DNA from 3 places in the Enterobacter cloacae complex sp. 394I7 genome. Region 1 is predicted to be linked to each of the others. Evidence: predicted binding sites of a transcription regulator. Region 1 holds the regulator's gene; each other region holds the start of a gene.

Region 1 (2,269 bases):
CCACGCCCCGGGCGATAACAGGCAGTAACCCCATCGGGGAGAATTCAGTGGTGCCAATCCCAAAAGCGCCAATCGCCAGGGCAAGCAGGGGAAAATTGATTTTCATGCGTCAACTCCGGATGCCGTGTCATGTCGTGACACAGAACAAAGAAGCCGAAAGCATGACATCAATCACAAAAAATGAGAAGTTAACAAATTGGCAAAAGATTTTTGCCGCAGGCGTAACAATCAGGAAAACTGAGAGGGAGAGAGCTCTCCCTCCGTGTAAATCAATGCAATGCAGCCGTCAGACCCGCCGCAACAATCAGAGCCAGTACAATAACGGTGGTCACCAGCGAAAACTTCAGATCGTAGCTCATCAATTTTTCTCCTTTTAATCTCCCCACGAAAAGTGAGCCTGCTCATTTTTACACAGTTTAGTTCAAAAATCTTCCTGGATTTAAACTGATAACCACTTTAGCTCTTCCCCTTTTCATCAAGATAGGACAAAATTCCACGCTAAATTTATTAGCGTACCGGCCATTGACCCCCTCCTGACGTCCTGTGTCGTTTTCCCGGCGTGCCGCAATTCAAGATTGCGTGATAAGGGTGAGAGAAGGCAAACGTTTACCTTCAAGTTTTTCAGGAGTTTAGGATATGGTCTGGAGTGACATTTAATGGCAACAATTAAAGACGTAGCAAAACGCGCAAACGTTTCCACTACAACCGTATCACATGTAATTAACAAAACCCGCTTTGTGGCGGAAGAGACGCGCAACGCCGTCTGGGCGGCAATCAAAGAATTACACTATTCACCGAGTGCGGTGGCGCGCAGCCTCAAAGTTAATCACACCAAATCCATTGGTTTGCTGGCTACCAGCAGTGAAGCGGCCTATTTTGCCGAGATCATTGAAGCGGTCGAGAAAAACTGCTTCCAGAAAGGCTATACCCTGATTCTGGGCAACGCGTGGAACAGCATTGAAAAACAGCGCGCTTATCTCTCCATGATGGCACAAAAGCGTGTGGATGGCCTGCTGGTGATGTGTTCAGAGTATCCGGAGTCCGTGCTTTCCATGCTGGAAGAGTACCGCCATATTCCTATGGTGGTCATGGACTGGGGCGAAGCACGTGCAGACTTCACCGACTCCGTCATCGATAACGCGTTTGAAGGCGGCTATATGGCAGGCCGTTATCTGATTGAACGCGGTCACCGTGAGATTGGTGTGATCCCGGGTCCACTGGAGCGCAACACCGGAGCCGGGCGTCTGGCCGGGTTTATGAAAGCGATGGAAGAGGCGCTGATTACCGTGCCGGAAAACTGGATCGTGCAGGGTGACTTTGAACCGGAATCCGGTTACCGCGCAATGCAGCAGATTGTCTCCCAGCCGCATCGCCCGACAGCCGTTTTCTGTGGCGGTGACATTATGGCGATGGGTGCTCTCTGTGCCGCCGATGAACTGGGTTTGCGCGTGCCGCAGGACATTTCCGTGATCGGGTATGACAACGTGCGCAACGCGCGCTTCTTTACCCCGGCGCTGACCACCATCCACCAGCCAAAAGACTCGCTGGGTGAAACGGCCTTCAATATGCTGATGGACAGGATCGTCAACAAGCGTGAAGAGTCTCAGTCTATTGAAGTTCACCCGCGTCTTATCGAACGCCGTTCCGTTGCGGATGGCCCGTTCCGCGACTATCGTCGTTAATCTTTTACGGGGCCAGTTATACTGGCTCCCGTAGCCATTCCCGGTTAAGCGTCTCACTGTCTCCCAGGTAATCCAGCAGCCAGGCCATTGCGGGCGACACATCATTTTGTTGCCAGGTGAGGCAACAGGCCGCATCCGGAAAAGGATTTTCCAGCGTCAGTTCAACCCATTCACCGGTGTCGATTCGGGGCCGTGCAAAATGGCCAGGGACCATGGCAACGCACAGCCCTGCGCTGAGGCATGTTGCTGAGGATTCCCAGTCCGGCGCAACCACCCGTCGCTGGTTATCCAGCAGCCAGGTAATGCGTTTGGGCAACGAACGCGAGGTATCTTCCAGCACCAGCGAGGGCCAGTTACGGAGCGTTTCGTCGCTGAGCGGCCCGTCCATGGCCGCCAGCGGATGATCGCTTGCCACCACACATTTCCAGCTGAGCATGCCCATGTCGCGAAAGGCAAAGCGTCCCCCAACCGGGATCGCCTGCGTGGCACCGATCGCCATCTCTGCCCTGCCATCCGCCAGCGCATCCCAGACGCCGTTAAACACTTCCTGGGATACCCGCAATTCGACATCCGAGAAATGGCGATAG
Region 2 (2,269 bases), 360 kb from region 1:
GTCTGATAAAGAGAAAAGATTAGATATGAGTAACGATTTCTTTAATCAGCTGCGGTCCTTTAAAAATAAAACCGGAATAGATTTGCACCAGTGAGGCACCCGCCGCCATCTTCTCGCGAGCCGCAATCACGGAGTCGATACCACCGACGCCAATAATCGGCAGTCGTCCTTTTAATTCTGCTGACAGAGCACGAATAATTTCTGTGCTTTTTAATTGTACCGGACGTCCACTTAACCCACCCGCTTCGTCACAGTTTTTCATTCCCTGAACGAGCGAGCGATCGAGTGTGGTATTGGTCGCAATCACCCCGTCAATATTATGGCGAACTAAACTGTCGGCAACCTGGATCAATTCTTCAGCAGAAAGATCCGGTGCGATCTTAACCGCAACCGGAACATATTTATGGTGGATCGCCTGGAGCTCATTTTGTTTATTTTTAATGGCACTCAGAAGATCGTCCAGTGCTTCGCCATATTGTAAAGAGCGCAGACCCGGGGTATTTGGTGAGGAAATATTCACCGCAATATACCCCGCGTAGGCATAGACTTTTTCCATACAAATCAGATAGTCATCTTTACCCTGCTCTACCGGCGTGTCTTTATTTTTGCCAATATTGATGCCTAATACACCATCAAAATGGGCTTTTTTTACGTTCTCAACAAGGTGATCAACGCCGAGGTTATTAAAGCCCATGCGGTTGATCAGCCCTTCGGCTTCGACCAGGCGGAACAGACGCGGCTTATCATTACCTGGCTGCGGACGCGGCGTGACGGTACCGATTTCGATGGAGCCAAAGCCCATCGCGCCCAGGGCATCAATGCACTCACCATTTTTATCCAGACCCGCCGCGAGACCCAGCGGATTTTTAAAGGTCAGGCCCATGCATTGCACAGGTTTTTCCGGCACGTTTTGACGCACCAGTGCGGCCAGCGGCGTTCCGGTAATACGACGTAACTGCTGGAATGTAAATTCATGAGCGCGCTCAGGGTCGAGCTGGAAAAGGGCTTTACGAACGAAGGGGTAGTACATGAACTCTCCTGGATTCCCGGTGTGCAAACCGGGAGGGGATTATGTGCGATCCGGCCCGGAAAGGGAATTGACCTGTGGCAAAAAAAACACCGTTAGACGCAATCGTTTACCTCGCAGCCCCGTTCTTATGCGCTTTTTCGCATTTTAATTGCAGATAAATCATTTAGTGGAATAACCGGGCAGTGTCACACTCCTGAAAATTGTTATGAATGTTAGATAAAAGCAAACAATTAGTTATAAGGAGCATGCATGCGCGTCATAACCCTGGCCGGAAGTCCACGATTCCCCTCTCGCTCCAGCGCACTGCTGGAATATGCCCGTGAAAAGCTCAATGCTCTGGATGTGGAAGTATGCCACTGGAATCTGCATAACTTCGACCCCGAGGATCTGCTCTACGCCCGTTTTGACAGTCCGGCGCTGCAAACGCTGACTGAACAGCTTAAAGGGGCTGATGGCTTAATCGTGGCGACGCCTATCTATAAAGCTTCGTTTTCCGGGGCCCTGAAAACCCTGCTCGATCTGCTGCCTGAACGTGCGCTGGACGGCAAAGTGGTTCTGCCACTGGCAACGGGCGGCACGGTGGCACATTTACTGGCGGTGGATTATGCCCTCAAGCCGGTACTCAATGCGCTAAAAGCGCAGGAGATCCTCCACGGCGTCTTTGCCGACGACTCGCAGGTTATCGATTATCAACACAAACCTCACTTCACGCCGAATCTGCAAACCCGTCTCGACAGCGCCCTGGAAACCTTCTGGCATGCCCTGCACCGCAGAGATATCCACGCCCCGGCGTTTAACCCGTCACAGGGAGTCGCCCATGTTTAAAAGATTAACCCGTCTCGGACTGGCCGGGCTGTTAGCGCTCACCTCGCTGGCCCACGCGGCAGAGACGGCGCCTGAACATTTACGCATCGGCTATCAGAAAGGCAGCGTCAGTATGGTGCTGGCTAAAAGCCATCAGCTTCTGGAAAAACGCTTCCCGAAGACCACATTCTCCTGGATTGAGTTCCCTGCTGGCCCGCAAATGCTGGAAGCCCTGAATGTCGGAAGCATCGACCTCGGCAGCACCGGGGATATTCCGCCAATATTCGCGCAGGCGGCGGGGGCCGACCTGGTTTATGTCGGCGTTGAGCCGGCCAAGCCGAAGGCTGAGGTCATTCTGGTCCCTGAAAAGAGCACCATTAAGACGGTCGCCGATCTCAAAGGCCACAAGGTTGCATTCCAGAAAGGCTCAAGCTC
Region 3 (2,269 bases), 230 kb from region 1:
TTACCGTCCAGCGAACGGTTTCACCTGCCAGGAATGGGATCAGCGTGTCATCGGTCAGTGGAATGGCTTCCTCAACCTGGCTCTCTTTACGTTCCAGCTCAATGAAGGTCTCATTGACCGGCAACCCATAAAAACGGGGGCCATTGAGTGAGCAGAACGCCTCGAAATGCGGCAGGGCATTCATCTCTTCAAACACGGTTGCATAGCTGGCGAGAGCGGTTGGGGCATTAAAGCAGCCCGCACAGCCGCAGCTTGCTTCTTTGCGATGACGCGCATGAGGTGCGGAATCCGTGCCCAGAAACGCGCGGGAGAAACCGCTGGCAACCAGTTCGCGCAGCGCCTGCTGGTGAATGTTACGCTTGAGGATCGGCAGGCAGTACAGATGCGGACGTACACCGCCAACCAGCATGTGGTTACGGTTAAACATCAAATGCTGTGGCGTGATGGTGGCGGCGATAAGCTCGTTACCGTCGCGGACATACTCAGCGGCATCTTTGGTGGTGATGTGCTCGAAGACCACTTTGAGCGCGGGAAGGCGCTGACGCAGGGGCTCCATCACGGAGTCGATAAAACGGGCTTCACGGTCAAAGATGTCGATCTCGGCATGCGTGACTTCACCGTGAACCAGCAGCGGCATACCCAGTTTCTGCATACGCTCCAGCACCGGCATGATGGCATCAATGCTGGTAACGCCGTGGCTGGAGTTGGTGGTGGCATTGGCCGGGTAAAGTTTCGCAGCGGTGAATACGCCTTCGTTAAACCCGCGCTCCACTTCGTTTGGATCCAGGGAATCGGTCAGGTAGCAGGTCATCAGCGGGGTGAAATCATGGCCCGCCGGGACGGCATCCAGAATGCGCTGGCGATACGCCATTGCGGCATCGACGGTGGTGACTGGTGGCACCAGGTTAGGCATGACAATCGCGCGGCCATAAATTTCGCTGGTATAAGGCACGACGGTTTTGAGCATATCGCCATCGCGCAGATGGATATGCCAGTCGTCAGGGCGGCGGATTTTAAGAACCTGGGGTTGTGCAGTCATGGAAGCTCCGGCTTGTCAGGAATCAGTCATTCGGATGGCTGTTTTTGCCGGACACAAATCATAAGCGGAAACGTTTTCGTTTGCACACTTTTCCGTAAAAAAAAGGGCGCCTCGGCGCCCTACGGATTAATCAGTGAAGGGAATAATGATTTCTCCCGGTTTCACCTCTATCCCTTTAGCATACTTTTTCGCAAGCGCTTCACCCTTGCTCTTGTCTTCACTTAAGACATAGGCTGGCTGCTGATTAAAATAGTTACGCAGCGACTGATTCAGATAAGGCATCAGGGTTTGCAGCACAGATTTCATCTTGTCCGGCGTGACTTCCGCATCGACGACTTCCATCTCCTGCAGGTAAATAGCCCCTTTCTCTTTGTTAAAGACCGGCAGCGCTTTTAGCTTCAGCTTGATATTGGCTTTCTGGTTGCCGAAGAGGGAGGTCATATCGAGGTTCGCATCCCCGTTCAGCGTCACTTTGTTTGGCTCTTCACGTCCTATCTGGCTGGTCAGGTTGCTGAGGACGATATGCGCATCGGCAAGCCCGGGCACGCCGATGTCTTTTGAAAAGTTGTTATGTTTTTCCAGCGCCTGATTAATTTCCTGTTCACTGACGGTGTATTGCGTAAGCTGGTTACAGCCCACCAGCAGACCGCTGACAATGAATGCAGCGGCAATGACAATTTTCTTCATAGTGTTCCTCAACGAAAAATCGGCGCTTCTGTCCTGTTACGTCAGTATGTCAGTGTGAAATGGCAGAAACCAGCAGAAAAAACTGAGAAGTGAGGCGGGAGGGACCTCCCGCCAGAGGGAAGGGCTACGCGCCCGGTTCGAGCATGCCGCTTGCGCTGCGCTTCTGGCTGAACTGCCACCAGAGGGCCAGCAGCGTCATAAAGCCCACCGCGCCGAGCATCATCCACGGCAGTTCCGGTTGATTCAGCGCTTTGCCTGCATCAAACAGCCAGCCGCCGCCGGCGTAACCCAAAGCCCCACCAAAGGCCAGACCGAGTCGGCTGAACCCCATATAGCTGCCGCGGGCACGCGCATCTGCAAGCGAGGCGCTCAGCGTCTCACGAGCCGGCTCGGCGATGATAGAGCCGATATAGAAGGTGCAAATCAGCGTAAACAGCTGCTGGAGAGAATTCACCAGACCGATGGGCATCATGCTCAGCGTCATTAAAAACAGCCCGGCCATCAGACGATGCTCCAGGCGAAAACGCCGTTCGCTCCAGCGGG

What was found. Region 1 encodes PurR, which represses purine synthesis genes. Its sites were predicted from a motif close to CANGCAAACGTTTGCNTG; they were not measured.
Region 2: pyrD (quinone-dependent dihydroorotate dehydrogenase) is a predicted target of PurR. The motif match lies at 1,126-1,143, and genes of this name have one in related genera.
Region 3: pyrC (dihydroorotase) is a predicted target of PurR. The motif match lies at 1,103-1,120, and genes of this name have one in related genera.

The regions. Positions count from the first base shown of each region.
Region 1 is NZ_JBXWCR010000001.1:892,608-894,876, reverse strand. It holds gene AC2FAP_RS04375 (MFS transporter) at 1-106, opposite strand, end outside; gene cydH (cytochrome bd-I oxidase subunit CydH) at 270-359, opposite strand; gene purR (HTH-type transcriptional repressor PurR) at 657-1,682, shown strand; gene punR (DNA-binding transcriptional activator PunR) at 1,699-2,269, opposite strand, start outside.
Region 2 is NZ_JBXWCR010000001.1:529,871-532,139, reverse strand. It holds gene pyrD (quinone-dependent dihydroorotate dehydrogenase) at 20-1,030, opposite strand; gene ssuE (NADPH-dependent FMN reductase) at 1,280-1,855, shown strand; gene AC2FAP_RS02500 (sulfonate ABC transporter substrate-binding protein) at 1,848-2,269, shown strand, end outside.
Region 3 is NZ_JBXWCR010000001.1:657,981-660,249, forward strand. It holds gene pyrC (dihydroorotase) at 1-1,039, opposite strand, end outside; gene AC2FAP_RS03180 (lipoprotein) at 1,166-1,726, opposite strand; gene mdtH (multidrug efflux MFS transporter MdtH) at 1,851-2,269, opposite strand, start outside.